3 regions of the Chryseobacterium cucumeris genome follow, and region 1 is predicted to be linked to each of the others. Evidence: riboswitches for the same ligand, from Rfam matches in the RefSeq annotation. Region 1 holds a riboswitch; each other region holds the start of a gene.
The links. Region 1 has a riboswitch for S-adenosylmethionine ahead of JNG87_RS17435 (TonB-dependent receptor plug domain-containing protein). Riboswitches for the same ligand answer to the same signal wherever they lie in the genome.

Region 1 (11,048 bases):
CAATGAAAGTAGTCAGAGAGCTGTTGTAAATATTATCGAAAAAATAGTAGAGAAGTCCGGTTTCTTCATCATAATTCCGGAAGCCAAGAGTAGAAGGCAGAATCATTTCTTCCAAAGCGTATCTCATACTGGCAAAACATAACAGGGTCAGCATAAAAACAAAAACTGCCGAATACAGTTTCTCAAGTTTAAAAACTTTTGGGAAAATAAAGAAATACGATATATAAAATGTCACAATTTTCACCATAAAAAAAGTAACCCTCAGAATGTGTACTTCCCGACGGTTAGTTTCCGGAACAAAAAAATTAGGAGTGATGACAGTTCCTATGAAATTGAAGCTCCAGTAAATAATTTGAAGCCAGATAATTTGCTTTTTATTCATAATCAAATATAAATCTCTAAAGGCATAATTCATTAATTGTTTTCGACAAAAACCTGTTTTTTTCCGACGAAACTTTTTTGACATGAATAATTGTCTTCTTCATCTAAATGCTGTTTTCTCATAGAACCTCTTCCGGTACTTTTGTCAGAGAAATGTAATATAAATATCATTCAATCTGTCTTTTATAATATGGAAAAACACATTGTATTTATAGCCACCCTGATTTGTTCTTTTTCAGCAGCACAAACCAAAGACACCGCCAATGTCAACAAAATAGAAGCAGTTACGGTGAACGGTAAAAAAGTTATGGTGGAACGTAAAGTGGACCGTCTTGTTTACAATGTTCAGAACTCTATGCTTTCACAGGGAAGTTCAGGCACTGAAGTTTTGGCTGGTACACCTTTACTGCAGGTAGATGAAAATAAAGGACTGCTTTCCATTGCCGGAAAAAATGGCGTTGCTGTGATGGTTAATGACCGGATGCTGAATCTTTCCGGATCTGAGCTGATTAACTATCTTCGAAACCTTCGTTCGGAAAACATATTGAAAGTTGAAGTAATCACCACTCCTCCTGCCAAATACGAAGCTCAGGGAAACAGCGGGATAATCAATATTGTTCTTAAAAAGAATCAGAATCCTGGATGGAGCGGCTACCTGACCACGAATTATACCCAAAAGACCTATGCAGCATTCAGCACCGTGGCAGGAGTGAACTATCAGAATGAAAAAGTGAAAGCATCTATCAAGCTTCAGGGATATGACGGAGATAAAAGATCAGTGGAAAATTATAAAATTACCGGGCAAAGCTCTTCTGTAAGCAGGGATGAAAGACGGGATATGAATGACGGATTGGGACTGAATGTTAATATTGATTATTCTCTTTCCAAAAATTCCAATATCGGACTGGTATATGATATTTCGAAAGGACATTCCAATATGGATATCAATTCAAAACAACATTACTTTACCGGGACCACTCCTACTTTGCAAACAGACACAGATTCAAAGCACCGTTCTTCATTTACTTCACAGATGCTTAATTTATATTTTGATCAGAAATTTGGGGAACATAAGCTCAGCATAGGTGCTAATTATTATGGAAATCTGCCCGATACAGAGGTAAATTTTACCACAAGAAATGTCGCTAACAACTCAACACAGATCGTAAAAAATCTTTCTTCAGTAGATTATAAGATCTATTCGGGGCAGGCAGATTTATCTTTAAATTTCAAAAAAATACAGTTGGAAACCGGAGCAAAATACAGTCAGTTTTCCAATAATTCTGACATCGGATATTTTAATTCTATCAATGGAAATTACACCATAGACCCTGCAAAAAGCAATCTTTTTGATTATAATGAAAAAAATTATGCCGCTTATATCAGCGTCAGTAAAGATCTTGGCGAAAAATGGTCTGTGAAAGCAGGAATCCGTTATGAATATTCACAATCCAGCGGTTTCTCTCCTTCTACACAGGCAAAATCTGAGAATAATTACGGTAAATTCTTCCCTACGGCCTATCTTTCTTATAAAGCCAATCAGGATAATCAGTTCAGTATCAATTATTCCCGAAGAATCAACCGCCCCTATTTCCGGGCTTTGGATCCGTTCCGATGGTATTCCAATCCGAACACGTATTATTCAGGGAACCCAAGCCTGCAGCCCTCTTTTAATCATAATATAGAACTTAACTATATGTTTAAAAGTAAGTTTTCGGCTAATCTTTACTACCAGAGAACAACAAATAACTTTGACCAGATCACATTCCTGACCGGAATTAACCTCATCAGTACGTTTGAGAATTACTATAATCAGGATAATTATGGTATCAATCTGAATTACACAGATACTTTCTTTAAAATCTGGGAAAGCAATATTTCGACTTCGTTCAGTTATAATGAGACTCAGATTACAAGGTTCAATCTGGTTCCTAAAAACGGACAGTCGTTTTATTACTCCCTCAATAATACATTCCAGCTCAATAAGGCTAAAACGTTCATGCTATTTGTCAACTACTGGCATCATCTTCCTTCCCGTGACGGATATACCGCTGTAAGGAACAGAGCAAGCCTTGATGCCGGAATAAAGGTGAGCTTTGTGGAAAAAGCACTTCAGGTAAATCTTTCGGTGAGTGATATTTTTAAGCAGTCCGGATATAAGGGAGATATGTATTTTACAGATAATACACAGTCATTCAACAACTATTGGGATGCCCGAAGAATGACACTCAGCGTTACCTATAATTTGGGGAACCAGAAAATCAAATCCAATAACAGAGCGGTGAATTTCGAAGAGAAAAACCGTGCACAATAATAATGTAACAGTAATTTAAAAAAATAAACTCATGAAAACCTTTATTTATATTTTTCTTGTATGCCTTTCTACATCAGTATTCGCTCAAAAAAAGCCTTCAGATTATTTTAAAAATCCAAAGACGAAAGTTTTGGTGGTAGGCTCCTTTCATTTTGATTATCCAAATCTGGATGCCCATAAAACCAATAAGGAAGATCAGGTAGATGTACTTTCTCCTGAAACAGCAAAAGAGGTTACAGAACTGGTAGAATATATCAAAAGATTTAAGCCGACAAAGATTGCAATTGAGGCCTGGCCGGGCTGGAACGCCAATCAAAAGCTGAAGGAATACAGCGAAGGCAAACACCGTGACAAAAGAGATGAGCGTTATCAGCTTGCTATGAGAATAGCCAGTGAACTCAAAATAACTGAATTATTCAGCATTGACGCAGAATCTATTCTGGATGACCTTGAAAAACATTTTGGGAAAACTGATTCTGCATTTTTTAAAAACCTCAGCAAGGATTATGATTTCAGAAGTGATGACCCGATCTCCCAACAGTTTATTGCCTTCTACAAGAGTTCTGAGCCTAAAAATTTTAAATCTCTTCTGGACACTTTTACTTATATGAATTCCAAAGAAAGCCATCAGTACGGATACGGGGCTTATCTTAGCGGTGACTTTACACTAAGAGAATATGACGGCGCCGATATGCTCGCTCTTTACTGGTACAGCAGAAACCTGAGAATGTTCCGCAATATTCAAAACATTCCTCACAACGGAGAAGACAGAATTCTTGTCATTGCAGGAAATGGACATGCAGCAGTACTTAGACAACTTTTTACCTCTTCCGCAGAATATGAATTCATTGAATTTTCTTCACTGAAATAAATAAAAAGACAGAGATTCAGTCTCTGTCTTTTTTTTAATCAAAACTTCAGTCTTTATATTAGAAGCTGAATTCAATTCTTGCAAACAAGAACCTTCCGCCTATACCATACTGGGAAACCTGTCTGGAATAGACAAACTGGTTATCTGCTGTTAATGAACTTATTGCGGGGCTTTTAGAAGGCAATATATTAAAGATATTATTACTTCCTACGGTTGCTGAAATATTTTTATTAAAATTATAGCCTACTGATAGGTCTGTTATCACGCGGCGGTTAAGGACGAAATGCTCTGTACTTCCTGTTACACCATCAAAGTTAGCATCCACAACATCTGCATCGGTCACTTTACCAAAGAAAGAATTACGCAGTACGAAAGTAAATCCGGAAGCTCTTACCGTATTGCCTAATGTAGCTTTTACACGGGGTACAGCTTCTTCAAAATAGATTCTGTTCGGTTCTGAGAAATAATTATTGATCTGACTTACCAATTTAGGAGACGCGTGGATATCCCCGATTCTTTTAGTCTGATTAAAATTGATTCCCAGATTATTCTCCAGGGAAATTCCGGATGAGATTTTTGAGTTCTGGGAAATGGTGATATCAAGGCCTTTTGTCTGAGAATCTACTGCATTGGCAAAAAAGTTGGCAGCGCTGGCTCTTGCAAGATCAAAAGCATCCTGTAGAACGGCCTGATCCGAGCCAGGAGTAAAATTACCATCAGGGCGATAGAAGAGATCGGTCAGTACGACTCTGTCTTTAATCTTTATTAAATAAGCATCCGCTGTGAAAGTAAGGCTTAATGCCGGAATCTTCCAGGTAATTCCTGTACTGTAGGATTGTGAGGTTTCCTGTTTTAATTTTGGAATACCCAATGCCTGTGCAGCCTCAGAATTATTTCTGAAAGTACCTACCTGCGTTGTCTTCCCCTGCTGAATCAGCGTAGAAGTAGAACTGTAATAGATTTGTGCTAATGAAGGCGCTCTGAACCCAGTAGAAACAGCTCCTCTCCAGTTGAGATTGGAAGCCAGTTTTACATTGGTTGCCACCTTATAATTGAATGTAGATCCGAAATCTGAATAATTCTCATACCGTACAGCTCCTTCCAATAACCATCTATCGGTAATTTCCAGTTCTGCATCAGCATAAGCTGCAATACTGTTTCTGTTTCCGGAAACTGCATTTTCAGGACTGAATCCCGGAAAGACCTGAGCTCCTGCGGGTCTTACACTTTCAAAAAAATCGGTTACTTTTTCATTTTCAGGGGTTTTGGCTGTTACTACCCGGCCATAGATATCGTAGGAAGCATAAGAGTTTTCCTTTCCTGCATTTACTTTATAATTTTCATGCCGGTATTCACCACCAAACGCAATGTTCAACCCTTTCAGAACATCATATTTCTTAGAGAAATCAAGGTTGACGGTATTTTGTGAGAATTCAGATCCTCCGGCATCAAAGGTTCTTGGAGAACTATCTGTAAGTGATGCATTAAAAGTATTGACAACACCAAAACCGAAAACATTTTTCCCGAATGTATTACTGAAATCCACATTCCAGCCATCCCATTTTCCTTTAATTCCGGCAGCAAGGGAATAATCATTTACAGTGGCTTCAATCTGAGGCAGATATCCGTTGGGAGTAACTGCATTAATATTCCTTTCATTGTTCGGAAGCCTGTAAAATCCTCCTGCATTTCCAAGACGGTAGCTGTAGCCTCCAAATGAATAAACCTTCCATTCGTCATTCACAGGAATTTCAGAGTTGAAGAAGAGCTGTCCGGACTGCAGTTTAGACTGCCCTGCTCTCAAACTGAAATCTTTTCTCTCCAATCCTCTGTAATTAAGCTCCTCAGAGGTAAAATCTTTACCCAATATTTTTTGAAGCTCAGAAATGCTGTTTGCCCCGGAAATCTGAGATTGAAAATCAGGTGCAAAATATCCAACCTTAGTTGCATACTGTTTAATGGTATTGATGATTTGCTGAGTATTGGAAGTATTGGTAATGTTTTTATACAAGCCGTCAATATTCACTCCATCCTGTAATGCCCGGTAATTAATGGCATTATAGGCGTTGAAAATATCTCCTTCCCTCACTCCTGCTCTGGAATAAGGATCACGGTATTGGGCGGAACCGGTAATATTAAAAAATCCGGATTTCCCTACTTTAGTGCCATAATTAAGGTCTACAGAAACAGTCTGTCCGTCTACCCCTCCGGAGAAATTATTGGCAACAGGTGAAGCATATCCCCCTAAGAATACCTGTCCGGAAAATCCCAGCCTTTTTTTCAGTCCGAGGTTTAGCACCCCCGCAATGGCATCAGATCCATACTGGGCAGCAGCTCCATCCCTTAAAACTTCTATTTTTTCCAATGCAAAAGCAGGAATAGCATTAAGGTCGGTTCCCACAGAACCTCTTCCCGGCGTAAGGGTAACATTAATCAGTGAAGACTGATACCTTCTTTTTCCGTTGAGTAATACCAAAACCTGATCCGGTCCTAATCCTCTCAACAGTGCCGGATCCACAAAATCAGTTCCGTCATTTACAGTATGTGATGTGGATGAAAATGAGGGTACGATATAGTTTAAAGCCTGGCTGATATTATTCGTCGGGCTCTGTTTTAAAATTTTAGATATATTAATGATGTCCACCGGAACAGGAGTATCGGTCAAAGATCTTCCGGAACCCCTTGATCCAAGGATAACCACATCTTCTATTTTCTTCGATTGTAAAGTGTCCGTCTGTGCGTAATAAAATGAAGAAATAAGCACGAAAGGAATAAAAATTCTTTTTTTGAAATTATGCATGTTTGTTGTGTACTTTTTTGTTGATGAAATTTGTTTTTTAAGCAATACAAATCCTGTAGCCCTAAATTGTAAGGTTACCATAGAATTCGAAATGTTTGTATTATTTTTTAGAAATAGAAAAGGCTAGAAGCAACAACACATGCGCATGTAGAAATGGCATGAGAACATATCAGAGTAATGAAGGCTCACTTCATGATCTGAAGAATAAAAAATTACTGATGGAATGTGATTTCCCTTGTCTTTAAACATTTGATTTTAACTTTAAAACAAAAATTCAAGATGGGAGTAATGATAGAATGATAAACATTTTTTCCAGAAGATCCGGCTTATCGATTGCAGCACCTTGCTTGTTTTTGCAGGTTGCTATCCCATCTAGAGATTCTTGATAATTACCTGGCAAAGATATAATTATTTCCGAAATAAAAAAAATTTAGCCTAAATTTTCGATTTTCAACATTTTAGCGTAACAAATTATCTTTTTCAGCGTCTAACCGGATAACAGTAAAACATTATGAAAAAAACAATTTTCGCTTTATCCTTGCTAAGCTCTGTTTTTGTTTTTTCACAAGAAAAAAATAATAAACCACAGGAAAAGCAAATTGAAGGCGTAGTCATCACCAAAACTAAAAAAGCCGTTGAACAAAAAGCAGACCGTACTATTTTTGATTTTTCTGAGCAGCCTCAGCTGAATAACGGAAACGTTCTGGAAGGAATAAAGAAACTTCCGGGGCTTGTATCTACCGATATTGCAGGGATGATGTATCAGGGAAAAATGCTGGAAGTATATCTTAACGGAAGACCTCTGAACATCACTTCCAATGAATTGAACTCCTTCCTTGAAGGGATGCCGGCCAATTCCGTAGAAAGAATTGAAGTGATCACGCAGCCAGGTGCTGAGTTTCCGGCAACTTCCGGAGGTGCCATCATGAATATCATCACCAACAAAAATGCAAATAAATATTTAACCGCTACGTATTCAGGGAATTATTCTTTTACAAATTACGACAAGTATAGAAGCAGAACGACCAACTCCGTTAATTTAAATGCCAGAAATAAATATTTCGGATGGCAGCTGAATGTTGGGCAGAATTACCGTGAAAGTATGCTGAATGGCCAGCAGGATGAGCTTCTAACAAGCCATACCGATAGATACGCACGCGGATATTTTGCAAAATCCGGATTGACTTTTGATTTAGGGCAGGACAGGTTATTATTGAACTACGATATTTATCACAACAATAATGACAACTATACTTTAAGTGACGGGCATGGAGATTTACCATTCAAGAGAAACCCGAAAGATTTACAAGAAGCTTTTTATACTTCTTCTGACGTTGCCCATACCAATAATTTAAGACAGGAAGCGGTTGTAACCTATCAGAAGCGTTTTGCTGACAAATCTCAAAAACTGGATTTCCAGTTTGGGTATACGAGATCAGACAGCAAATTTTCTCAGGATAATTACTTCCAGGATGGGACATTTGTAGCTTATCCCAATGAACCTCTTGATAGCCCTACCAATGGATTAAAAGATATTCTGAATAATAAATCTGTGATGAATATTGCCAACTTTAAAGTAGATTATGCACAGCCGATCAAACTTCTTGATGGTGGGAAAGTAAGTTTTGGAGGATTATATGAAAGGCAGGATTATGATACAGAAAGTTTTGGACTGACCAATCTTGAATATCAGAGACAGACTGCTTCAACGTATTTAGAGTTCCAGGCTAAACTGAAAAAGTTTGATTTCACGTTGGGATCCCGTGCTGAAAATTATGATATTTCAGGGATAACAAGGTATTTTGATAAAGATACAAAACTGGTGGAAGCTGAGTTGATTCCTTTTAATAAGTTTAAGCTGTTCCCGAACGCAAGTGTACAGTATAACATGATGAATCAGGTTTATATTGCCGCGAATTACAACAGAAAAATCAGTCTGCCAAGTATTTCTGCCCTGAACCCGAATAACGTAACATTCTCCGGACCTAGTACAGAAGTAAATGGTAACCCGAATCTACAGCCTACTATTTTTGATAATTATGAATTGAAAATATCAGCTTTTGACTATGCGTTTATCGGGTATAGCGTAAGCTCGGCAAGCAATCAGGTAGCACAGATCATCCGAAAAGACGGAAGGAAACTCTTCAATGAGCAGGTGAATATTTCCAATATGAAAATTCACAATTTCAACGTGGGGCTACCGGTTCCTTTTATGATTTTCAGTAAGCCTTTGAGTGAAATCATGAAGTTTAATTTCAATCCGGATAAAATTAACTTCATGTACTTATATGCAGGATATCAGAAGCATGAAATTGATAATCTGAACAATAAAGGGTTCTGGATTTTTAATATCATGACTCAGATTATTTTGCCTAAAGACATCAAACTGACAGCCAATTACAGCTATCTGACTCCAAAGGCAGGATATTTCTACTTTACTGCAGAGAAACCGTTCAACAACTCTTTTGATATTACATTGACGAAGAAGTTTATGAACAACCGTCTGACACTTTCGGTTTTTGCAAACGATATTTTCAACGGACAGGTGATGCAGGTACGTTCTAATCCACCATCAGGAAATCCGGTGATGATCTACAGCAAATACGACACAAGAAATTTCGGACTTTCCATCAATTATAAAATTCCGACGAGAAATAAATTGGCGAAAGAAGATCCGAATATTTTAAATCAGACCAAAAAAGAAGATACCGGGGGTGTAATGCAGCAGGCACAATAATCCTTCTTTATAATAGATAAATAAAAACAGGTGGTAAAAAAAATGATTATCACCTGTTTTTTTATATAAATTTTGGATAACGCCAATGGATCGTTTTATACAAGTAAGACGGGCTAAAGCCCGCCCCTATTGATATGTATTGCTAATAAAATGGTGTTATTTGTGAAAACATTTGTGACATTAGTGTTTACATTTACATCAGAAATCTACCGTCTGAAATCTCCAGCTCAGTGTGTCTACCAATGTCAGCTGATTCAAACTTACCGGAAGATCTGTTATGATTTTTAAGGTCTGAAGTGCCATCATACTTCCTATCATTCCGGGGAGAGCACCCAATACACCAAGGCTGTCACAATCCGGAAGATCTTCATCAAAGGGCGGTTCCGGGAAAATATCTCTTAAGTTTTTACTTCCGTTATGATTAAACACAGCAACTTGTCCTGAGAATCCTAAGATACTTCCGTAAACCAAAGTTTTTTGTAATTGCACACAGGTGTCATTCACCAGATATCTTGTTGAAAAGTTATCTGAGCCATCAACAATAACATCATATTGAGACAGAATTACCTCTGCATTATTTTCATTGATTTTTTCTTCAATACCGATGAATGTAATCTGGTGATTGAGTTCTCCAACAAAGGTTTCAGCACTTTTCACTTTGGATAACCCTACTCTGTTTTCGGTATGGATAATCTGCCGGTTCAGATTGTGAAGTTCAACCTCATCAAAATCTGCAACACCTAAAGTCCCTACTCCTGCAGCAGCCAGATATTGAATAACAGGACTTCCCAAACCTCCTGCCCCAATGACAAGAACTTTGGATGAACTTATTTTCTTTTGTCCTTCCAATCCTATTTCTTCAATAAATATCTGCCGGCTGTACCGTGAAAAATGATCTTCTTTTTTCATACTTTATGATAATTTAGCCATTAAGTTTCTTTAGTTATTTTAGGAAAGTTAAGCTTCGTTTTAAAAAGATACTATCTTAAAAATCTCCGATTTTTATTAATTCAACTTCACTCCTTCAAAATCCTTAATGGCTTTAAAATTTTAAAATCCATTATATACGGAATCCCAATCTTTCATCACAGGATCATAACCTGCTTTTTTAATCATGATTTTAATTTCATCCATACTTCGCTCGTCACTGGTTTCAAACTGTTCCAGAGATTCTTTATCCACCGCATATCCTCCAGGGTTTGTTTTTGAACCTGCACTCATAGCAGTTGCTCCCAGAGAGACAATATTATTTCTGAAGACTTCATTTTCTCTGGTAGATATGGAAATCTCAAGGTCTTCATTCCAGATTCTGTAAGCACAGATCAGCTGAAGAAGATCTTTGTCTTCCATGATAAAATTGGGTTCAATAATTCCTTCAGCAGGTCTGAGCCTTGGAAAGGAAACAGAAAACTTACTTTTCCAGTACTGTTTCTGAAGATAATCGATGTGTAAGGCATTGAAGAAGCTATCTACTCTCCAATCTTCAAGCCCAAGCAGGACTCCCAGCCCGATCTTATGAATTCCTGCTCTACCTATCCTGTCGGGAGTTTCCAGACGAAAATGGAAATTTGATTTTTTACCTTTCGGATGGTATTCTCTGTAGACATCCTGATGATAGGTTTCCTGATAGACCAATACGGAATGTACCCCTTCTTCATGAAGCAGTTTGTATTCATCTTCCATTAAAGGCTGAACTTCGATGGAAATGTTGGAAAAATGTGGCTTTAACTTACGTACAGTATTCTGAAAGTAAGGAACTCCCACTATTTTATTGGCTTCACCACTTACCAGCAATACATGGTTTACTCCAATTGATTTCAGGACTGATGCTTCAATCATCAACTCCATATCAGAAAGGGTTTTCCTTTTCAGATTGTTATCAAGACTGAATCCGCAGTAGGTACAGATATTCTGGCATTCATTGCTGAGATACAGTGGTGCATAC
Region 2 (11,048 bases), 1.6 Mb from region 1:
TGATTATAAAAACTGGCAGATCTTAGAAACCAATATTCCGTCAAGCGCTGAGTTTATTACCAAAACATTACAAAATGTTCAGCTGCTTTCTGACAGTAAATTCAAAACAGACCTTACTTATTATTTAAAAACAAATCTTCAGTTTCCTGCGGATTATGGGCTTGGGAGCAGTTCCACCCTGATGAATAACCTGGCGGAATGGGCTGAAATAGATCCTTTTCATCTTAACACCATCAGTTTGGGAGGCAGTGGATATGACATTGCAGTTGCAAAAGAAAAGTCCGCAGTGCTTTTCCAAAGTAAACCTGAGATAAAATATGAGAAAGTAGATTTTAATCCGTCCTTTAAAAATGAACTGATTTTTATTCATTTAAATCAGAAGCAGGATAGCAGAGAAGGAATCAATTTTTACAAATCAAAAAAGAAGTCTCCGGAACTGGTTGGTGAATTTTCGGATATCACAAAGAAAATTATGTTATGCGATGAATTGGAAAATTTTTCTGAACTAATGGTGATTCATGAGCGAAAAATTGCCGATTTTCTTGAAATACTCACAGTTAAAGAAAAATTTTTCTCAGATTGCCCTTCATTTGTCAAAAGTTTAGGCGCATGGGGTGGAGATTTTGTGATGAGTGCCAAATTTGGGGACTATAAGAACTATTTTTGGGAGAAAGGTTTTACAACTGTTTTTGAATGGGAAAATATAATTGGTTTATAATCAATACATTACAATCCTGTTTTTTTATTTGCCATTCTGACTTATATCAGTATATTTAAACCACCTTTAACAAATAATTAATATTATTTTTGTTGAAAGCAATAAAGAAATAGAAAATATAAGTAAAATGAAAAACACTAAAATCATCCAGGATTTAGAGAAATTAGGGATTAAAGGAAACTATGAAGTAGTGTATAATCCTTCTTATGAAGAATTATATCAGGCTGAAGTTTCTCCTGAAAATCAGGGGTTTGAGAAAGCTGAGCTTACAGAATCAGGCGCAGTATCAGTAAAAACAGGAATTTTCACAGGTCGTTCACCTAAAGACAGATATATTGTTCAGGATGATATTACAAGAGATACAATTTTCTGGGATGGTAAAGTAAACTTACCTACAACAGCAGAAATTTTCGGGTCTTGTAAAGAACTAGTGCTGAACCAGCTTGCCGGATCTAAAAAGATTTATGTAGTAGATACATTCTGCGGAACGAATGCGGATACGAGACTTAAAGTAAGATTTATCGTTGAAGTAGCATGGCAGGCACATTTTGTTACTAATATGTTCATTCGTCCTTCTCACTATGAGCTTGAAAACTTTGGCGAGCCGGATTTCACAGTAATCAACGGATCAAAAACTACCAACCCGAACTGGGAAGCTCAGGGATTAAATTCTGAGAACTTCATCATGTTCAACCTTACTGAAAAACTACAGATCATCGGAGGTACATGGTATGGAGGTGAGATGAAGAAAGGGATGTTCGCTATGATGAACTACTATCTTCCATTAAAAGGGATGGCTTCAATGCACTGTTCTGCAAACGTAGGAGAAAAAGGTGATGTAGCTTTATTCTTTGGTCTTTCAGGAACTGGTAAAACAACTTTATCAGCAGATCCTAAAAGATACCTTATCGGTGACGATGAGCACGGATGGGATAATAACGGAGTATTCAACTATGAAGGCGGATGCTACGCTAAAGTTATCGACTTATCTGCAGAAAAAGAACCGGATATCTTTGCTGCCATCAAGAGAGATGCACTTCTTGAAAACGTTGTTGTTAACAATGGAGTAGCGGATTATACAGACGGATCTATCACTGAGAACACAAGAGTTTCTTATCCGATTTATCATATCAACAAAATTGTATTGCCTTCCAAAGCAGGTCATGCCAAAAAGATCGTTTATCTTTCAGCAGATGCATTCGGAGTACTTCCTCCGGTTTCTATCCTGAATGAAGATCAGGCTCAATACCACTTCCTTTGCGGTTATACATCAAAATTAGCAGGAACTGAAAGGGGAATTACTGAACCTCAGCCATCTTTCTCTCCTGCATTTGGTGAAGCGTTCCTTACATTGCACCCAACAATGTATTCTAAAACATTAATCGGTAAAATGAAGGAGCACGGAGCTAAAGCTTATCTGGTGAACACAGGTTGGAATGGTACCGGAAAGAGAATTTCTCTGAAAGATACCAGAGCAATCATTGATGCCATCATTGACGGTTCTATTGACAATGCTCCTAAAACTCAGGTTCCGATCATGAACCTTGAAATTCCTACTGAATTGCCAAACGTTTCTACAGGTATTCTAGATCCTAGAGATACTTATGAGAACGCTTCAGAATGGGAAGAAAAAGCAAAAGATCTTGCTTCAAGATATATCAAGAACTTTGAGCAGTACTGTGATACTGAAGAAGGTAAAAAATTAGTAGCTTCAGGACCTCAATTGCAGGAACAGACTATCTAATAGTTATCTATTAACATATAAAAAGCCTCATCACTGATGAGGCTTTCTTATTAGTATTTTTTACAACTTTCAATCAATTCATTCTGTTCATCCAGTTTCAGGACTGTTGATTTGATTGATTCTTCAGTCAGATATTTTATAATCATAAAATGCTTTGAAGAAAAGTAAGACTTTCCGTCCAATATTTTATCTAAATACTTTGGAGTAGTGAAGGTCATCCAATATTTTGTTTTGTCAGAAAATTCAATGGTGACTTCTATAGCAGATTCAGTATCCTCTACTATTTCATCATCAATATGAATGGAAATAATTTCCGGTTCTTTCTCCAAGCAGAAATAAAACTTAGAATACCATCTGAGCTTACCTTCATCATTCCAGATTCTTATATTTTCAGCATTTATTTCTTCAACGATATAAGATTTTCTTTTTGTTAATTGCCCGGAATATATGCCAATACTTTTACAGTAAATCTTATCCTTTATCTTCATAAATTATTTTTCATAATCATCTTTGAAAATCTGTGAAATCCGTTGTTAAATAAAAAAGTATAAGTTATTTTAAACTTAATAAGGCCAACCGATACCCATCCATTCCAAAGCCTGATAAGACTGCATCCGTATTAGCTGCTGTTACAGATTTCTGTCTGAATTCCTCTCTTTTATAGATATTGCTGATATGAACTTCTACTTTAGGTTTTCTGATATTTTTTAAACAGTCTGCAATCGCATATGAATAGTGAGTATAAGCCCCGGGATTGATCACTACTGCATCGAAGTCATCCTCCTGAAGCCTGTTAATAAGCTCGCCTTCAATATTAGACTGGTAATATTTTATATCATGAGCCTGAAACTCGGATTTCAAATTTTCCAAATAACTTTCCATAGAAACATTTCCATAGATTTCCGGTTCTCTTGTGCCTAAAAGATTGAGATTAGGCCCGTTGATGATTAAAACTCTCATACCATAAAATTAAAAACTTTTTTTAATTAATGGCCAAAAATTTCAATGTGATGTAGATTTGTTTCAATTGAGTTTTTAACAATGATATTTGTCATATTTAAATAAATGATAAAGCTTGCAACTCCTTATTGTTATGGCTTTTATTAAAATTTTATGTTAATTATTAAAAATTTATCATGAAAAAATAATAAGTCTACTTGTTTTGTAGACTAAAAGTTTTTAGCTTTGCAACCATATTTCGATCGGCTTATAAAGAAAGATGGAGGGAACTGACCCTGTGAAGTCTTAACAACCTACCCTTAGGGCAAGGTGTTACGTTCAGCCTTTTAAGGAAAAATAAGCATTTGGTTTATCGTATTTATCGATGCCCTTTGCTGACTTTTCTGCAAAGGGTTAAATTTTAATATATGATAAATAAAATTGATTATGATTAGTAAAAATTTATTTAATTCTAAAGCCTGGATACCTCCGGTTGCGGCTTTTTTTCTGGGAGTCACCAGTGTAAGTGCACAGAATTCCAGACTGAAAAAAGATAGTCTTCATGAAAAGGAGCTTGATGAAGTCGTAGTGGTAGCTTACGGAAAAGCAAAAAGAAACAGCTATACCGGTTCTGTAGCCACCATTTCCAGTGATAAAATCAATAACAGACCTGTAACCAATATTACCAAAGCATTGGAAGGGCAGGTTGCAGGGATTCAGACCACCAGTGCCTCAGGGCAGCCGGGTGCGGTTTCTACTATCAGAATCAGAGGAATCGGTTCCATCAGTGCTTCCAGTGATCCTTTATACGTAGTAGACGGAATTCCTTTTGACGGAAATATTAACTCTATCAGCCCAAGTGATATTGAATCCATCAGTGTTTTGAAAGACGCTACAGCAAGTGCCTTGTATGGTTCAAGAGGAGCCAACGGGATTATTATCATCACTACAAAATCAGGGAAAAAAGGAGAAGCCAGAGTTAATTTTAATATCAGCCAGGGATTCTCCGGAAGAGCTGTCAAAGATTACGAACAGGTAAACACAGATCAGTACTTTCAATTATACTGGGAAGCATTAAGAAACGGATATCAGTCCGGTAAAGTTTCTTCTCAGCAGGCTGCTCAGATGGCAACAGATAATCTTGTTTCTAATCTTGGAATTAACCCATATGGAACTGCTTATCCAAAACCGGTGGGAACAGATGGAAAATTATTGTCAGGGGCATCACCACTCTGGAATGACGACTGGAGAGATATTTTACAGAGAGTGGCATCAAGAAACCAGGTGGATCTTGATATCAGCGGAGGAAGTGAGAAAAGTAATTACTTCTTTTCCCTTGGTTATCTGGACGACAAAGGTATGGCCATTGAATCTGGTTTTAAAAGATATAATACCAGGCTGAAAATTAATTCCGAAGTTAAAAAATGGCTGAATGTTGGAGTCAACTTAAGCTATACGAACAGTATTCAGCAGGCGCCTACTTCTTCGGATTCAAAAGCGAGTAATATCATCAATGCGGCAAGGTTCATTCCTTCATTCTATCCTTATTATGAAAGAAATGCAGACGGCACTTACGTTTTGGATGCCGACGGAAATCCGATCTATGATTTTGGAAAATACAGGCCTACGAATGCACTTCAGAACCAAAATGCGGCTGCAACCCTGCCATTGGACAAAAACGAAAATAAAGAAGATAACTTTTCAGGAAAAGGATTCATGGAATTCACCTTCTTGCCGGAGTTAAAATTCAAGACAAGCTTCTCTGTTGATCTGGTGAATTATAACGGACATTATTATTCAAATCCATTACTTGGTCAAGGTGCGGAAATCGGAGGTTCGGTGACGAAGACCAATACCAGAACACTTTCCTATACAACCAGCAATATTCTGACGTATGATAAAAAGTTTGGAAAGCATCATGTTAATGCATTAGCAGGACATGAATTCTATAAATACGATTATCAGACGATTTCAGGAACGAGAAGTCAGTTTTCACTGCCTTATTACTATGAGCCGGATGCTGCTTCTCTGCTGGGAAGTTTCAGTGGAAACAGTAATAAATTAAGCTTATTGAGTTTCCTTGGAAAAGTAGAGTATGACTACAATAATACTTACTTCTTATCTGCATCGGGAAGAGCAGACAGTTCTTCAAGATTTGCGAAAGATAACAGATGGGGCAGATTCTGGTCAGTGGGAGGTTCATGGAAAATTTCGAATGAGGAATTTATTAAAAGCCTGAATGTTTTCAATCAGTTGACATTGCGTGCCAGCTATGGAGGACAGGGAAATGATAAATTACTTAGACCTAACGGGCAGCCGCTTTATTATGCTTATCAGGAGCTGTACAGATTTATCAGCCTTGGCGGAGAACCTGGAACAACATTGGAGAAAACGTCTACCAATAATGTAAAATGGGAAACCAACCTTAACTTAAATGTGGGATTGGAATTCGCGATTCTGAATAACCGGGTTAAAGGGAATATCGAATATTTCAAAAGAAAAAGCCAGGATCTTCTGTTTAATATGCCGGTGGCACCATCGCTGGGAATCAGTGATTATCCTGCCAATATCGGAACCATTCAGAATACAGGATTTGAATTTTCATTATTTACAACACCGGTTAAGAATGATAATTTCCAGTGGAATGTAGATGTGAACTTAAGTACTTTAAACAATAAAGTCACAAAATTACCTGGCGGTTCTCTTGTAGTAGGAACCAAGCTGTTAACGGTTGGAGGTTCTGTGTACGATTTCTTTATTCCTGAATGGGTTGGAGTAGATCCAAGCAATGGAAAGCCATTGTGGAAAACAGTTTCTACTGATGCCAGCGGAAACTCAGTGGAAGGAACAACTTCAGAATATTCAAAAGCGACAAAACTATTGCAAGGTTCTGCATTGCCTAAACTGACAGGTGGAATCAGCACAAGTATCACCTATAAGAATTTTGATTTTTCAGGATTATTGACCTTCAAAATCGGAGGGAAAATTCTGGATACCGATTATACTTCCATTATGCATAACGGAAGTGCCGGAGGACGTGCGTGGAGTTCTGAAATTCTGAACAGATGGACACCGGATAATCCATATACAGATGTTCCCGCATTGAGCACAACAACAAATAACTGGACATCAACGTCTTCAAGATTCCTGTATTCAGGTACTTATGCTAGACTTAAAAATGTAAGCTTGGGATATACACTTCCTGAAGATTATTTTGAGAAAATAGGATTGAAAAAATTCAGAATTTATATCCAGGCAGAAAACTTTCTCACATTCTATAAACATAAAGGAATGGATCCTGAGCAGGCTTTGGACGGAACCACGTATTACAGATATCCTGCCATGAGAACGATCACTTTTGGTCTTCAGGCAACTCTTTAACCTTTTAAAATTGAAACAATGAAACAATTAAAATATATATCATTTGCTCTTATCGGATTTTTGTCGTTGGCAAGCTGCGAAAGCGAGCTGGATACAGCTCCTACTGATCAGGCCAGCAGTGTAGAAGTTTTCAAAACAGCCGAAAGTGCTGAGACGGTAGTGAACGGTACCTGGGCAAAGTTTAATAATGACGGAACAACCTATGCCAATATCGGGTATTCCACTGTGTTGAGAGCCAGTGATGCTATGGGAAGTGATGTGGCAGTATTGACCAATAAGTATGGTTTCGCTTCTACCTATGCCTTTACAGAAATGGTTAACAGTACAGCAAGCCGCCCGCTGTTTATCTGGACTATGTTGTATTCCACTATCAATAATATGAATAATGTGATTACAAGAATTGATGGCACAGAAGGCAGCCAGGAGAAAAAGGATCAGGTGAAAGGCCAGGCAAAAGCCTTACGTGCTTTCTGTTACCTGAATCTGGCAAGCTTTTATCAGTTCAGCTATCTTAAAGACAAATCAGCATTGACAGCCCCGATTTATACAGAACCTTCCACAACAAGCACAGTAGGGAAGAAGAGAGCAAGCCTTGAAGAAATCTATACATTGATTAAAAGTGATCTTACCGACGCCGATAACCTATTGAAAAATTATACAAGAAATAATAAGGATAAGATCAACCGTTCTGTGGTGAACGGACTTTTAGCAAGAACTTACCTGAATACAGGAGAATGGAGCAAAGCTTCAGCATCAGCAAAAATCGCAAGGGAAGGATTTTCTCTTATGGCTCCGGAAAAATATAAGGATGGATTCAATGATATCAACAATGCAGAATGGATCTGGGGACATGCACAGACCCAGGAACAGTCTGATGAAAGTTATGCCTTCCATTATCTGGATGTATCTTCCTCAGGAAGTTATTATTACAGCTTTATGGCGGATCCTTATTTTAAAGATCTTTTTGATACCAATGACATCAGATACCAGTTATTTTCATGGGACGGACAGAAAGGTAGAGAAGGATTGCTGAGGTATGCCAAATTTAAGTTTAAGCCAACCCTTATTGCAGATATTGTGTACATGAGAGCTGCTGAAATGTACCTGATCGAAGCTGAGGCGGAAGCCAGAAACGGAAATGTTCCTCAAGCGGTAGCAGTCTTGAACCAGTTGAAATCTGCCAGAAATGCTAATATTTATTCTGGATCATTGTCACAGAATGCAGTAGTAGATGCCGTTCTGATTGAAAGAAGAAAAGAATTATTCGGCGAAGGATTCTCCCTTTCAGATATCATCAGAACGCAGGGTACAGTAGTAAGAAAACCGTTTGTAGATGCTGACGGCAAACCGATAAAAGTTCAGATCACTACACCGGACGGAACCGTGAAAACAGTAGACGGTAAAGGACATTCCGTTCTTGATTTCCCAGATAAAACTGCTTTCACCCCAAACAGTACTTATTATTTATTCAGTATTCCACAAAGGGAATTTGAGAATAACCCGAATTTATGAGATATAGTCCATAATTAGATTGATTTTTTGAGCCACTGCTTTTTGCGGTGGTTTTTGTCTTTAAGAATTTTTGTATAAGTCATTGAAAAGTATCCACTCTCCAATTAAAGATCTTGTTATTTTACGGGCAAAGTTTTTCTTTTCTCAAAAATGGAAACTAAACCTTCATTAAAAATAATCTTATTACCATCTATTTTACCGTTAGTTACTCTCCTGGTATACCATTTTGTTTTACCTTGAGAAGCAGGAATGAATTCTTCGATAAAAATCTCATTATTTTTTATTCTATATTTTCCTCCGTAATAAACAGAATTTTTTCCTCTATGCTCATCAAATTTTCCAAAATACATAAGTGATTCATTCTTGAAAAAACCATCATTATGAAAAATAATTATCCTTGGATTCTTCATTTCTCCTTCATTGTAATATCTCCCCTCAAAGACCTGAACATAATATGTGGTAGTATCAATTTTTTTTAAATCTTCTTCAGAAGGTTTTTCTTTAAATGAATATTGTACTTTATCATTTAATAAGGGTTCATCATATTTATCTTTTTCTATTTTGTATAGTTTTTGTCCACAGCTGTTTAAAAATACCATCATGCAGAGTATTGAAAAAATATATTTAATCATAATCAAAAATTTTTTATTTGTATGCTATAGTGGAAAGGTCAGGTTGTTTCACTTCATTTTTATTGAAGCGAACAAAAGGTGATCAAGAGAATATTTCATATATGCTTTTTGATGTTGAGTTATTTTTTATTTTCAATGATATGAATTTTATTTTTATCATAAAGGACTGGTATAGTATTTGTGAATAAGTTTTTCCGTAAAGAATATTGGGTAAATGCTCAATAAATAATTCATTTTACAAAAAATCTCTACCTTTGTACCATGAACCTCTTAAGATGGATACTGGCAATTTATTTCATGGCGCTATCATTGATGCCATGTGCTGATGTGTCTCATCCACAGAATTCCGGGAACAAAATAGTTTCCCTGAGTGTTAAGGAAAATCATTCAAAAGAAAAAGGAGACATCTGTTCTCCGCTGTGTGCCTGCAGCTGTTGCCAGATAACAGTTTCAGCATTTAAAATGGATCCTTTATTGGAAATTCCCGAGCAGATTCCTGCTTATTTTTCAAAGAAGATTTTATTCCACAAAAACGACTTTGCTTACCAGGTTTACGATCCTATCTGGCAGCCTCCTAAAATTTAATTTTTATTGATTTTTTAGAAAGTTATGCTTTCTAATACTTATTCGTGCTTAAAACTTTGCAATACCATTGCAGAGGTTTTCAGGATATTTTTGCTGCAGTATTTTATACTGTGTGCATTCACTTTTCAATAAAAATTAAATACAAATCGTGTTAGATAAAATCATAAAATTCAGTATCAAAAACAAGGTGATCATTGGATTGATGACCCTGGTGCTGATCATCTGGGGAACATGGAGTGCCACCAGATTACCGATAGATGCTGTACCGGATATCACCAATAACCAGGTACAGATCATTACCGTATGTCCTACGCTGGCGGGACAAGAAGTAGAACAGTTGGTTACCTTTCCCATTGAACAGAGTATTGCCAATGTTCCCGATATTCAGGAGACAAGAAGCATTTCAAGATTTGGACTTTCTGTGATTACAGTAGTGTTCAAAGAAAATGTAGATGTTTACTTTGCGAGACAGCTTATCAATGAACAGCTGAAAAACGCAGTCGAAGAAATTCCAAAAGGAGTAGGAACTCCCGAGCTGGCTCCTGTAAGTACAGGACTTGGAGAAGTATACCAGTATATTCTTCACCCTAAAAAAGGAAGCGAAAAGAAATACAATGCTAAAGAGCTCCGTACCATGCAGGACTGGATCGTTCGCAGACAGCTGAACGGAACACCGGGAGTGGCGGAGATCAACAGTTTCGGAGGGGAATTAAAACAATATGAAGTGGCTATTGATCCCAATCGGTTAAAAGCAATGGGAACAAGTATCACTGAAATATTTACAGCGCTTGAAAAAAACAATCAGAATACAGGAGGAGCTTATATTGATAAAAAACCCAACGCCTATTTCATCCGTGGAATTGGTCTGGTTACCTCTTTGGAAGACATTAAAAACATTGCGGTTAAAAATGAAACAGGAAGCGTTCCGATTTTTATAAAAGATGTTGCTGATGCTCGTTTAGGAAGTGCCGTTCGCTACGGAGCCTTGACTTATGATGGAAAGGTAGATGCTGTGGGTGGAGTAGTCATGATGCTGAAAGGGGCGAATAGTAATGAAGTGGTCAGCAACATCAAAGCAAAAATTCCGACCATTCAGAAATCTCTTCCTGATGATGTTATTATAGAACCATTTCTGGACAGAACAGACCTTGTAGACAGAGCCATCAATACCGTACAGAAAAACCTCATCGAAGGAGCACTGATCGTTATTTTCGTTCTTGTCATTTTTCTTGGAAACCTGAGAGCCGGGCTTATCGTGGCTTCGGCCATTCCGCTTTCTTTGTTATTTGCTTTAGGAATGATGAATGTTTTCGGGGTAAGCGCCAATCTGATGAGCCTTGGAGCCATAGACTTCGGGTTGATTGTAGATGGTGCCGTGATTATTGTAGAAGCAACCCTGCATCATTTAGGCGTAAGGAAATCTACCCGTGCTTTGACACAGTCTGAAATGGATGAAGAAGTATTCCTTTCTGCCTCAAAGATCAGAAGCAGTGCGGCCTTCGGAGAAATCATCATTCTTATCGTATACATTCCGATT
Region 3 (11,048 bases), 710 kb from region 1:
ACATCTTCTTCAATAAAACGGTCGATTCCTTTTACCAAAGCATGGGTAATCCTTTCCTGTAGAGGATTATTTCTCCACTCTAAGTCTTCAGTCTTTTCTTTTTTTACCGATTTATGTTTCTCAGAGTAATCTAAAAGCCTTTCGGTAGCATCTTCTCTTTTATCCAGGATGACATCTTCTACCAGCTCCAGCAATTCTTTATTGATTTCATCATAAACCTCCAGCATAGCCGGATTTACAATACCGATGTTCATTCCTGCCTGAATCGCGTGATAAAGGAAAACAGAATGCATGGCTTCTCTTACGGTATCATTTCCACGGAAGGAGAAGGAAACATTGCTCACGCCTCCACTCACGGATGCATAAGGAAGATTTTGTCTTACCCAGCGTGTAGCTTCAATAAAGTCGATGGCATTTCTTCTGTGCTCATCCATTCCAGTTGCCACCGGAAAGATATTTAAGTCGAAAATGATATCTTCTGCAGGGAAACCAATCTGGTTTACCAAAATATCATAGGAACGTTTTGAAATTTCAATTCTTCGTTCAAGATTGTCAGCCTGCCCTACCTCATCAAATGCCATTACAATGACAGCTGCACCGTACCTTTTGATGGCCTTGGCGTGTTTGATAAATTCTTCCTCGCCTTCTTTTAAGCTAATGGAATTCACAACACATTTTCCCTGAGCTACCTGAAGACCTGCTTCAAGGATCTCCCATTTGGAAGAATCTACCATAATCGGGATTCTTGCAATATCCGGTTCTGAGGCAATTAAGTTCAGGAATTTGATCATCGATGCTTTTCCATCGATCAAACCATCATCAAAGTTAACATCCAGAATCTGGGCACCTCCTTCTACCTGATGGCGGGCAATATCTAAGGCTTCTGAGAATTTCTCCTCTTTAATCAGTCTTAAAAACTTTTTGGATCCGGCAACATTTGTTCTTTCACCAACGTTGATGAAATTACTTTCCGGGGTTATGATAAGAGGCTCGAGGCCTGATAATCTTAAATACTTCATTTTATTCTTCTAAAATATAGTAGGCATTATTGGCATTCTGCTTCAATAAATCCCTATGCTTACTTAAAGCTGTAATCAGCGGAAATCTTTTGTATGCTAAACCATGTTCTTTAGCAAACTCCTCAATCTCCTCTGTAATTTCATTATAATACATATAACTGTAATTGGGAAACAGATGGTGAGCAACGTGAAAATTGAAATTTCCCAACACATTTCTTACCAACCAGTTATTTTCTTTGAGATCATTGGTTACTTCCAGCTGGTGACGAAGCCAGCTAAACGGCAGACCATTCTCTTTATTTAATTTTGGAAAGGCATTATCAGGAAGCGGATGCAAAGGCAGTAACACAAACAATGCAAAAATACTTGCTGAAATTACCTGTAAAAACCACGCTCCTAAAGCCAATCCTATTGATACTTTAAAGAACACCACAGGAACCACAATCTGATAAAAGAAATAGAACAGCTTATAGCTTATCATTTTTACTTTTTCAATGGTGGGAATTTTTCCCTGGGTTTTTAAAATCACTCTTTCTTTATCAAAGAAGTCTCTGAAGTCTCTTATAAACATCCAGTTGAACAAATACAACGGATATACTAAAAAGAAAAACTTATCCTGATACTTCTGTATACCTTTCGCTTTGATCCACGGTACGATTAAAAGCAGTCCGCTCTGTTCGATATCCGTGTCCCATCCATCTACATTAGGATAGGCGTGATGGCTTGCGATATGTCTTTTTTTCCAGATATAGGAGTTGGCACCTATAAAATCAAAAATGTGCAGAATCAGCCCATTGAGTCTTTTACTCTTATAAATGTTATTATGGGCTGCTTCGTGGATTAAGTTTAAATAAATTAAAACCAGAGAGATTCCCATTAAAACAAAACTCAGAATATAGATCCAGTGTTTTTCAGCATTCAAAAGAGCCAGAACATATAATCCCAGATAGATCATCGGCAGAATAACTGCTTTAATCTGAATATAGATGTCCCTGTTTTCAGAAATCCCTTCCACCCTTTGGTTTACTTTCTTCCTCAACTCATTAAAAAGCTTAACATCTTCTGAATCTTTTAAGTAAATCGGCTTTTCCATTACATTAAATTTTGTGGTTTATTTAAAGATAATATTTATAACCGAGCCTTCATTCTTGATTTTAATTAAAAAAATCTATCAAATCAGACAAATTCTTTCAATTTTCTAGGCGGATAATCTTTCACCAGATCTGCAATCGCCCTGATATGCTCAGGGGTAGTTCCGCAGCATCCTCCAATAATATTGATTAATCCTTTTTCTACATATTCTTTAATCTGCCTTGCCATGTCCTCAGGAGTTTCGTCATATTTTCCGAAAGCATTTGGTAAACCGGCATTCGGGTATGCTGAAACATAGAATTCTGAATTATGAGCCAGTGTTTCAAGATAAGGAGTCAGCTGATCTGCTCCCAATGCACAGTTGAAACCTACGCTTAGTAAATTCAGGTGGGAAACTGAGATCAGAAAAGCTTCTGCGGTCTGTCCGCTCAATGTTCTTCCTGAAGCATCTGTAATAGTTCCTGAAACCATGATCGGGATCTTAATTCCTCTTTCATCCTGCAGTTCATCAATCGCAAATAAAGCTGCTTTCGCATTCAAGGTATCAAAGATGGTTTCTACCAGAAGAATATCTGAACCTCCATCCAGCAAAGCTTCACATTGCTGTTTGTAAGCTACTCTCAATTCTTCAAAGGTGATGGCTCTGTATCCCGGATCATTCACATCAGGGCTTAAACTTGCTGTTCTGTTTGTAGGTCCGATAGATCCTGCTACAAATCTCGGTTTGTCCGGATTTTTTGCGGTGTACTCGTCACAGGCTTTTCTTGCAATCTTTGCAGATTCATAATTCAGATCATATACAAGATCTTCCATATGATAATCTGCCATCGCAATCGTAGTTCCTGAGAACGTATTGGTTTCAATGATGTCTGCTCCGGCTTCCAGATATTTCTTGTGAACTTCTTCAATCGCCTGCGGCTGTGTAAGAGAAAGGAGGTCATTATTTCCTTTTACCGGATGTTCCCAGTCTTTGAAACGCTCTCCACGATAATCTTCTTCTTCGAATTTGTATCTCTGAAGCATGGTACCCATCGCTCCGTCAAGAATTAAAATTCTTTCGGATAAAGCTTTATATAATTGTTCTGAATTTTTCATTTTAATCTATTTTGGCTAAAACCAGTTGCTATTTGAATTAATCCAAAGCTTGTTTTAAATCTGCAATGATATCTTCTACATTTTCCAGTCCTACTGAGCAACGTACCAGTCCTGCAGTAATCCCTACTTCATTTCTTTCTTCGTCTGATAATTTGGAATGCGTTGTAGAAGCCGGATGCGTAACGATCGTTCTTGTATCACCTAGATTAGCAGACAATGAACACATTTGTATCTTATCTAAAAAGTTTCTTCCTCCTTCTATTCCCCCTTTTATTTCAAACGCCACAATATTTCCTCCGAGTTTCATCTGCTTTTTGGCGACTTCATAACTAGGATGGGATTTCAGGAATGGATATTTTACCAGTTCAACATTTGGATGACTTTCTAAAAACTCAGCTACCTTCAATGCATTCTCACAATGCTTTTCTATACGGATCGCCAATGTTTCTAAACTTTTTGATAATACCCAGGCATTAAAAGGAGACAATGCAGGACCTGTATTTCTTGCGAAAAGATAAATTTCTCTGATCAGGTCTTCTTTTCCTACTGCGATTCCTCCTAAAACTCTCCCCTGTCCGTCAATCAGTTTCGTTGCTGAGTGTACCACAATATCGGCACCATATTTGATAGGCTGCTGAAGGTAAGGTGTTGCAAAACAATTATCTACAACAAATATAAGATTATGCTTTTTGGCGATCTGACCGAAAAACTCAAGATCCAGAATTTCAATAGCGGGATTGGTAGGAGTTTCAAGGTATAAGATCTTTGTATTAGGTTTGATGTATTGCTCCACATTCGCTGCATCTTCTGCTTTGAAATAAGAGGTTTCAATATTCCATTTCGGGAAATATTTGGTAAACAAAGTGTGGGTAGACCCGAATACTGACTGGCAGCTCACAATATGATCTCCAGCGTTTAGCAATGCTGCAAATGTTGAATAGATGGCTGCCATTCCTGTTGCAAAGGCATATCCTGCTTCTGCACCTTCCATTTTAGCGATCTTATCTGTAAACTCGGTTACGTTTGGATTAGAGAAACGGCTGTATAAGTTTTTTGGTTTTTCTTCTGCAAAGCTTGCTCTCATATCCTCCGCATCCTGAAATATAAAGCTGGAGGTAAGATAGAGCGGCGTAGAATGCTCATCAAACTGAGTTCTTTCCGTCTGGGTTCTTATTGCTGATGTTTCAAAATTTTCCATATAGTTTTAATTAATTTACCAAAATAGCAGTCTAACAATGTACCAATTAAAATCTTCGCTTTGCTCAGAATAACGACACCAATTATTGGTAAACTGGTACATTATTAGATTGTTACATTAAATATTATTTTGTTTCACTTACTCTTAAAATATCTCCGAATACTCCTCTTGCGGTTACCTTTGCACCAGCTCCGGCTCCCATAATCACGATTGGATTTTCTCCATAGCTTTCTGTGTAGATTTCAAAGATGGAGTCTGAACCTTTCAGTTGTCCCAATGCTGAAGTTGCAGGAACAGAAACCAGTTTTACATCCAGTTCACCTTTATCTTTCTGTAAATCTCCGTGCAGATCACCTACATATCTCAATACATGTCCAGGTTCCTGGTTTTCTTTTATTTTCTGGTATTCTTCGTCAAGCTCCTCTAGTCTTGAAAGGAATTCTGATTTTGAAACTTCAAGTAAATTTTCAGGAACCAGATTTTGAATGCTGATATCATCAAATTCATTGATTAAGTCTAATTCTCTTGCCAGAATCAATAATTTTCTTGCTACATCGTTTCCTGAAAGGTCTTCTCTTGGATCAGGTTCGGTGTATCCTTTTTCCAAAGCTTCATTGATGATGGTTGAAAATTTATCATCTCTTAAAGAAAAATTGTTGAAAACATAGCTCAGTGTTCCTGAGAATACGCCTTTAATTCTTGTGATATTTTCTCCTGAAAGGTGTAGTAACTTGATGGTATCAATTAACGGTAATCCTGCTCCTACATTGGTTTCATACAAATACCGTCTGTTGTTTTTATTCAACGTATATCTTAGTTTTCTGTATTCTTCAATCGGAAGGGTATTGAAAATTTTGTTGGAAGAAACCAGATCAAACCCGTTTTCTGCCAAAGCGTGATAGTTTTTAACAAAATCCTTGCTTGCAGTGTTATCCACAACAATCAGGTTCTCCAGTTGATTTTCATTAGAGAAATTAATCAGTTCTTCCACGTTTGACGGATGCTCTGCTGTTAAAACCTCATCATTCCAATGGGCATCAAATCCTTTTTTGTTGAAGGCAATTTTCTTTGAATTGGCTACCGCAACTACTTTAAGGTCTATTTTTTTACGTTTTTTAATTTCTTCTGCAGATTCAAGTACCTGTTCTATCAAGGTTTTTCCTACATTTCCATGGCCAATAATGGCCAGATGAACGGTTTTCGGTTTTTTGAAAATTTCAGATTCTATGATGTTTCTTGTTTTTTCATCCTGTGAAGACGTCACTACGATATTGACTCTGTTTTCTCCTGCTACCTGGTTCAAAAGCAATGGAAAAACATTATTTCTTGCCAGCTCAGCAAAGACTTTATTAAAATCTTCTGCTACAAAACCAATGACAGAAACATTATTGATACTATAGATCTGGGAAACTTTTCCTGACTTTCTTTCTGCTTCAAATTCATCGATAAGACAAGCCACTGCCTTCTCTGCATCATTTTCATGAACCAGGATAGAAATTCCGTTTTCTACGGCCTGCTGAGAGATTACTCCTACACTGATACGCGCCAAAGTAAGCGCTTTAAAAATTCGTCCGTCAATCCCGATTTCTCCCAGGAAATCTTCTCCTTCAAATTTAACGATTGATCTGTTCTTCAAAAATTTTATTTCGTTAGCATTTTTCATTACTTCTATAAAATGTTTTTAATGATATTATTTAATTGTTGATATTCCATTAGGAAGGCATCATGCCCGTGTATAGATTGGATCTCGTGATAAGAAACATCTTTATTTTTCTCTTTTAAGTTTTCAAAACACATTCGGATTTCAGAAGCCGGGAAAAATAAATCTGTATCTACGGAGATCATGTGCATTCGTGCCTGTATGTTCTCCAGTGCTGTATCAGCAGCATTTATATTCATCAAGAGATGATTCATCAATTTGTAAGCTTTTAAACTAAATCTTTCGTTTAGTGCATTACCATGATAAACCAGCCAGTCTTCTGATTCCAGGCGTTGTTTGTCCTGATTATATTGGTTTTGAAATCTGTCATTGAGCGACTGCGGTGTTCTGTAGCACAACATGGCATGAATTCTTGCTTTCTGTAATGGTTCTTCCTTATCATTTAATAAAAATTTCTGAACCAGACACTGTGCATGAAGCCAGTCGTGTGTTCTGTAATCGCAGGCAATAGGAATAAAAATCTCAGCAAGATCCGGCTGCTGGGCAAGCATTTCCCAGGCAATACCTCCTCCCAGAGAGCCTCCTATAATGGCATATAAATTTTTGATCTGTAAAACTTCAAGTCCTTTCAGAAATATCGCAGCGATATCTGAAGGAGTAAAGTCTTCATAATCTTCAATTAAAAAATCGTCGTATCCGTTTCCTGGTATATTGAAGCACAGAACGGTATATTGATCGGTATCAACAATCTGATTTTTTCCCACCAGCTGTTTCCACCAGCCTTTTTCTCCGGATACGTTTGAATTTCCGGTAAGAGCATGATTGATTAAGACAACAGGGGCTGTAAACAGATCTTTCCCAAAAAGCTGATAGCTTAATGAGATATGGTATTCCTTTTGGGAATGAGTTTGATACGTAAGATTAATATAGTTTAGTTCTGTTTTCAATTCTATTAAATTTTAATACAATTGAAAATGCCACAGGAAATGGCTGAAAAGAACTTCAGTAAGTTATCTGTCCAAAATTATTTTGGTAGAACGTAGCACCTTCTTTACTTGCGCAAAGGGTTGCTAAGGTTTCATAGGGTCTAATCCCTCAACCTTTCTTGATAACATTTTCAATATTTGAATGAACGAATGGTGCAAAGGTAGTTCTTTTCTTTTAATTTCAAAAAAAAATTATTTTAATATTTAAAAAAGCCCTTAAATACAAGTATTCCAAGAGTATATTAATAATTATTCAGATGAAAAAAATTGGAATTACTTCTCAAAAAAACTAACTTCGTATGGAAAAGTGATGAGATATGACCGCCGAAAAAGATAGATTACAAGATACCAAATGGAAAAACTGGGGACCTTATGTAAGCAACCGGCAGTGGGGAAATGTACGCGAAGATTATAGCCCGAACGGGAATGCCTGGAATTTTACCAACCATAATAATGCAGAAAGCTATGCCTACCGTTGGGGTGAAGAAGGTATTGCCGGAATTTCTGATGTAAAGCAGCTTTTATGTTTTGCTTTTTCGTTCTGGAACAAGAAAGACAAAATGGTAAAGGAACGATTCTTTGGTTTGAGCAATCCTCAGGGTAATCATGGGGAAGACATCAAAGAAATCTTTTATTATCTGGATAATACACCTACTCATAGTTATATGAAAATGGTTTATAAATATCCCATCAATGAATTTCCTTACGATGAACTTGTTGCAGAAAACGGAAGACGCAGTAAAAAGGAACCGGAATATGAAATTTTCGATACCGGAATTTTCGATAATGATGAATATTTTGATATTTTCATTGAATATTGCAAGGCCGATCACAATGATATTCTTGCCAGAGTAACGGTCTGTAACCGAAGTCAGCATGAAGCACCTATTCTGGTAGCGCCTACTGTATGGTTCAGAAACAACTGGAAATGGGGATACAACACCTATAAGGCAGAGCTTAATGCTTCTCATGACGGAAGTATCAATATTGGACACGACAGTATCTCCATTAAAAAACTTTATTCCCGAAATACCAATGCACAAAGCGTATTTTGTGATAATGAAACCAATACTTCTAAGCTTTACGGAGCTCCTGCAGGTGAAAATACATATTTCAAAGATGGCATCAATCATTTTATTACCCACCAGGCAAATACGATTAATCCCGCAAAGAAAGGGACAAAAGCTTCTTTCCTGATCGATGAGCTTATCGGAGCCGGAGAATCAAAGGTTTTTGATTTCAGATTATGTCCTGAGGAAAATGATAATCCTTTTGAAAACTTTGATGAAATTTTCAATACCCGGCAGGCTGAAGCTGAAGAGTTTTATCAGGAAATTCAGAATGATACCGTTAACGAAGATGAGAGAAATGTACAGAGACAGGCTTTTGCAGGACTTCTCTGGAATAAGCAGTTCTATCATTATAATATCGGAAAATGGCTGAAAGGTGATCCCAACTTTGAAGCCCCAAGAAATTTCAATGAATATGTAAGAAATACGGAATGGAATCATCTCCATAATAAGGATATTATTTCTATGCCCGATAAATGGGAATATCCATGGTATGCCACATGGGATCTGGCGTTTCATTGTGTTCCTTTTTCCATCATTGATGCGGAATTTGCCAAGGGACAGCTTTTACTTCTTACTAAGGAATGGTACATGCATCCCAATGGACAGCTTCCTGCCTATGAGTGGAATATGAGTGATGTGAATCCGCCGGTACACGCATGGTCTTGTTTCCGTGTTTTTAAAATTGATGAAAAAAATAACGGAAAACCGGATTTATTATTTTTAGAGAAAGTTTTCCAGAAACTGCTTCTTAATTTCACCTGGTGGGTGAACCGAAAGGATAAAAACGGAAAAAATATCTTTGGTGGAGGGTTTCTTGGTCTTGATAATATCGGAGCTTTTGACCGGAATATGGAACTAAAGGACGGACAGCATCTTGAACAGGCAGACGGAACCAGCTGGATGGCCATGTATGCATTGAATATGATGCGTATTGCAATGGAGCTTGCCCAGTATTATCAGGTATATGAAGATATGGCCATCAAGTTTTTTGAACATTATCTTTATATCGCTGAGGCTATGGAAAATCTTGGTGAAGGCACAAAAGGGCTTTGGAATGAAGAAGACGGATTTTTCTATGATGTATTGCAGCTTGGAAACGGAGACAGTGTTTCTTTGAGGTTAAGAAGTATTGTTGGTTTGATTCCTATGTTTGCTGTTGAAATTGTAGACCATCGCTTACTGGAAAAGATGCCGAATTTCAGGACCCGAATGGAGTGGATCTTAAAAAATAAACCGGAGCTTACCAAACTCGTTTCCCATTGGGACGAGGAAGGACACGGACGAAAACACCTTATGAGCATACTTCGTAAAAACAGACTGACAAAAGTTCTGACCAGAATGCTTGATGAAAATGAGTTCCTGAGTTCTTACGGAATACGTGCTATGTCTAAGGTATACGAAGAAAATCCGTTTGTATTCTCTGTACATGGGTCTGAAAATATGGTATACTATACGCCTGCAGAAAGTGACAGCAGAATGTTTGGCGGAAATAGCAACTGGCGCGGCCCCATCTGGTTTCCTATCAATTTCCTGATTGTTGAAAGCCTGCAGCGCTTCCATTATTATTATGGAAACAGTCTGAAAGTAGAATTCCCAACGGGAAGCGGTGATAAAAGAAACCTGGATGAAGTAGCCCAGAATATCAGCAAAAGACTCTGCTCAATATTTTTAAAGGATGAACATGGCCAAAGGGCGTTCAACGGAGGCAATCCCAAGTTCAATTATGATGAACACTTCAGAGATTATATTACGTTCTTTGAATATTTCCATGGTGATAACGGCCGTGGTGTGGGTGCTTCCCATCAAACAGGATGGACTGCTACTGTAGCGAAACTGATAAAGCCAAGACTCACCTTTTAATAAGCAATGAGTAATTGGTAATGAGTAATAATAAAAGCCGGATGAAACATCCGGCTTTTGTTATTTTATATAAGAGATTAAATTTTTTCTCCGTTCACATAGACTTCGTATCCGATTTCTACATTCGGTTCTAACGTTTTTGATACAGAGCAGTATTTTTCAAAAGAAAGTTCTGCAGCCTTTAATGCTTTTTTAGGATCAATTTCTCCTTCCAGAAGGAATTTTACGTTAATCGATTTAAATGGTTTTGCATCTTCTACCTGTACTCTTTCTCCTTCTACCTCTGCCTGAAAGCTTCTGATCTCCTGACGCTGCTTCTTTAAAATAGAAACTACATCAATTCCGCTGCAGCCTGCCACAGCCATCAGTACACTTTCCATTGGAGAAACTCCTTTAGCTCCCGGCTGGGAAGTATTATCCAAAAGAATAGAATTTCCCTGAGCATTGGTACATTCAAATAAAAAATCGTCGTTTATTCTGTTAAGTGTAATTTTCATTGCTTATTGCTTATTGCTTCTACAAAGTTATAAAATTCCTCTCGCTTTTATCTCCAGATATTTATTGATAACATCGATATTCAAATTTTCAGGAAGTGTATAAACAGTATAAATTCCGTATTTACGGAGTTCCTGGATGATCAGTTTCTTTTCAAACTCAAATTTTTCAGCAATGATCTCGTCATAAATTTCCTGCATACTTTCAGGATTTTTGTTGATCAGCGTCTGCAGTTCAGAATTTTTAAAGAATACTACTACCAGCAAATGGTTCTTAGCAATTCCCCTAAGATATTTCAGCTGCCGGTTTAGTCCGTCTAACGTCTCAAAATTGGTAAAAAGCAGAATTAAACTTCTTTGGTTGATGGAATATTTTACATCCTGATACAAACGGTTGAAATCACTTTCGAAGAAATCTGTTTTGATATTATAAAGAGCTTCAGAGATTTTCTTCAACTGTCCGGATTTATTATCGGCAGCAATTTTATTTTCAGCTTTCTTGGAAAAAGTCATCATTCCCGCTCTGTCTCCTTTTCTCAAAATAATATGAGACAGCGCCATGGTTGCATTG

Region 2: another riboswitch for S-adenosylmethionine. It lies ahead of JNG87_RS03135 (SusC/RagA family TonB-linked outer membrane protein); the one in region 1 lies ahead of JNG87_RS17435 (TonB-dependent receptor plug domain-containing protein).
Region 3: another riboswitch for S-adenosylmethionine. It lies ahead of JNG87_RS20670 (alpha/beta fold hydrolase); the one in region 1 lies ahead of JNG87_RS17435 (TonB-dependent receptor plug domain-containing protein).

What each region holds. Positions count from the first base shown of each region.
Region 1 is NZ_CP068760.1:3,902,020-3,913,067, forward strand. Features, by position in the region: gene JNG87_RS17420 (sensor histidine kinase) at 1-382, opposite strand, end outside; gene JNG87_RS17425 (TonB-dependent receptor domain-containing protein) at 572-2,695, shown strand; gene JNG87_RS17430 (DUF5694 domain-containing protein) at 2,727-3,566, shown strand; gene JNG87_RS17435 (TonB-dependent receptor plug domain-containing protein) at 3,625-6,366, opposite strand; SAM-I-IV-variant riboswitch at 6,663-6,760, opposite strand; gene JNG87_RS17440 (outer membrane beta-barrel protein) at 6,878-9,103, shown strand; gene JNG87_RS17445 (HesA/MoeB/ThiF family protein) at 9,302-10,012, opposite strand; gene thiH (2-iminoacetate synthase ThiH) at 10,154-11,048, opposite strand, start outside.
Region 2 is NZ_CP068760.1:693,742-704,789, reverse strand. Features, by position in the region: gene JNG87_RS03155 (GYDIA family GHMP kinase) at 1-718, shown strand, start outside; gene pckA (phosphoenolpyruvate carboxykinase (ATP)) at 846-2,462, shown strand; gene JNG87_RS03145 (hypothetical protein) at 2,513-2,950, opposite strand; gene JNG87_RS03140 (type II 3-dehydroquinate dehydratase) at 3,015-3,422, opposite strand; SAM riboswitch class I at 3,667-3,765, shown strand; gene JNG87_RS03135 (SusC/RagA family TonB-linked outer membrane protein) at 3,849-6,782, shown strand; gene JNG87_RS03130 (RagB/SusD family nutrient uptake outer membrane protein) at 6,801-8,294, shown strand; gene JNG87_RS03125 (hypothetical protein) at 8,411-8,926, opposite strand; gene JNG87_RS03120 (DUF6660 family protein) at 9,188-9,511, shown strand; gene JNG87_RS03115 (CusA/CzcA family heavy metal efflux RND transporter) at 9,660-11,048, shown strand, end outside.
Region 3 is NZ_CP068760.1:4,609,649-4,620,696, forward strand. Features, by position in the region: gene metH (methionine synthase) at 1-1,019, opposite strand, end outside; gene JNG87_RS20650 (fatty acid desaturase family protein) at 1,021-2,112, opposite strand; gene JNG87_RS20655 (homocysteine S-methyltransferase family protein) at 2,196-3,206, opposite strand; gene JNG87_RS20660 (O-succinylhomoserine sulfhydrylase) at 3,244-4,404, opposite strand; gene JNG87_RS20665 (ACT domain-containing protein) at 4,529-6,067, opposite strand; gene JNG87_RS20670 (alpha/beta fold hydrolase) at 6,073-7,011, opposite strand; SAM riboswitch class I at 7,072-7,179, opposite strand; gene JNG87_RS20675 (MGH1-like glycoside hydrolase domain-containing protein) at 7,368-9,983, shown strand; gene JNG87_RS20680 (OsmC family protein) at 10,061-10,480, opposite strand; gene JNG87_RS20685 (DUF58 domain-containing protein) at 10,508-11,048, opposite strand, start outside.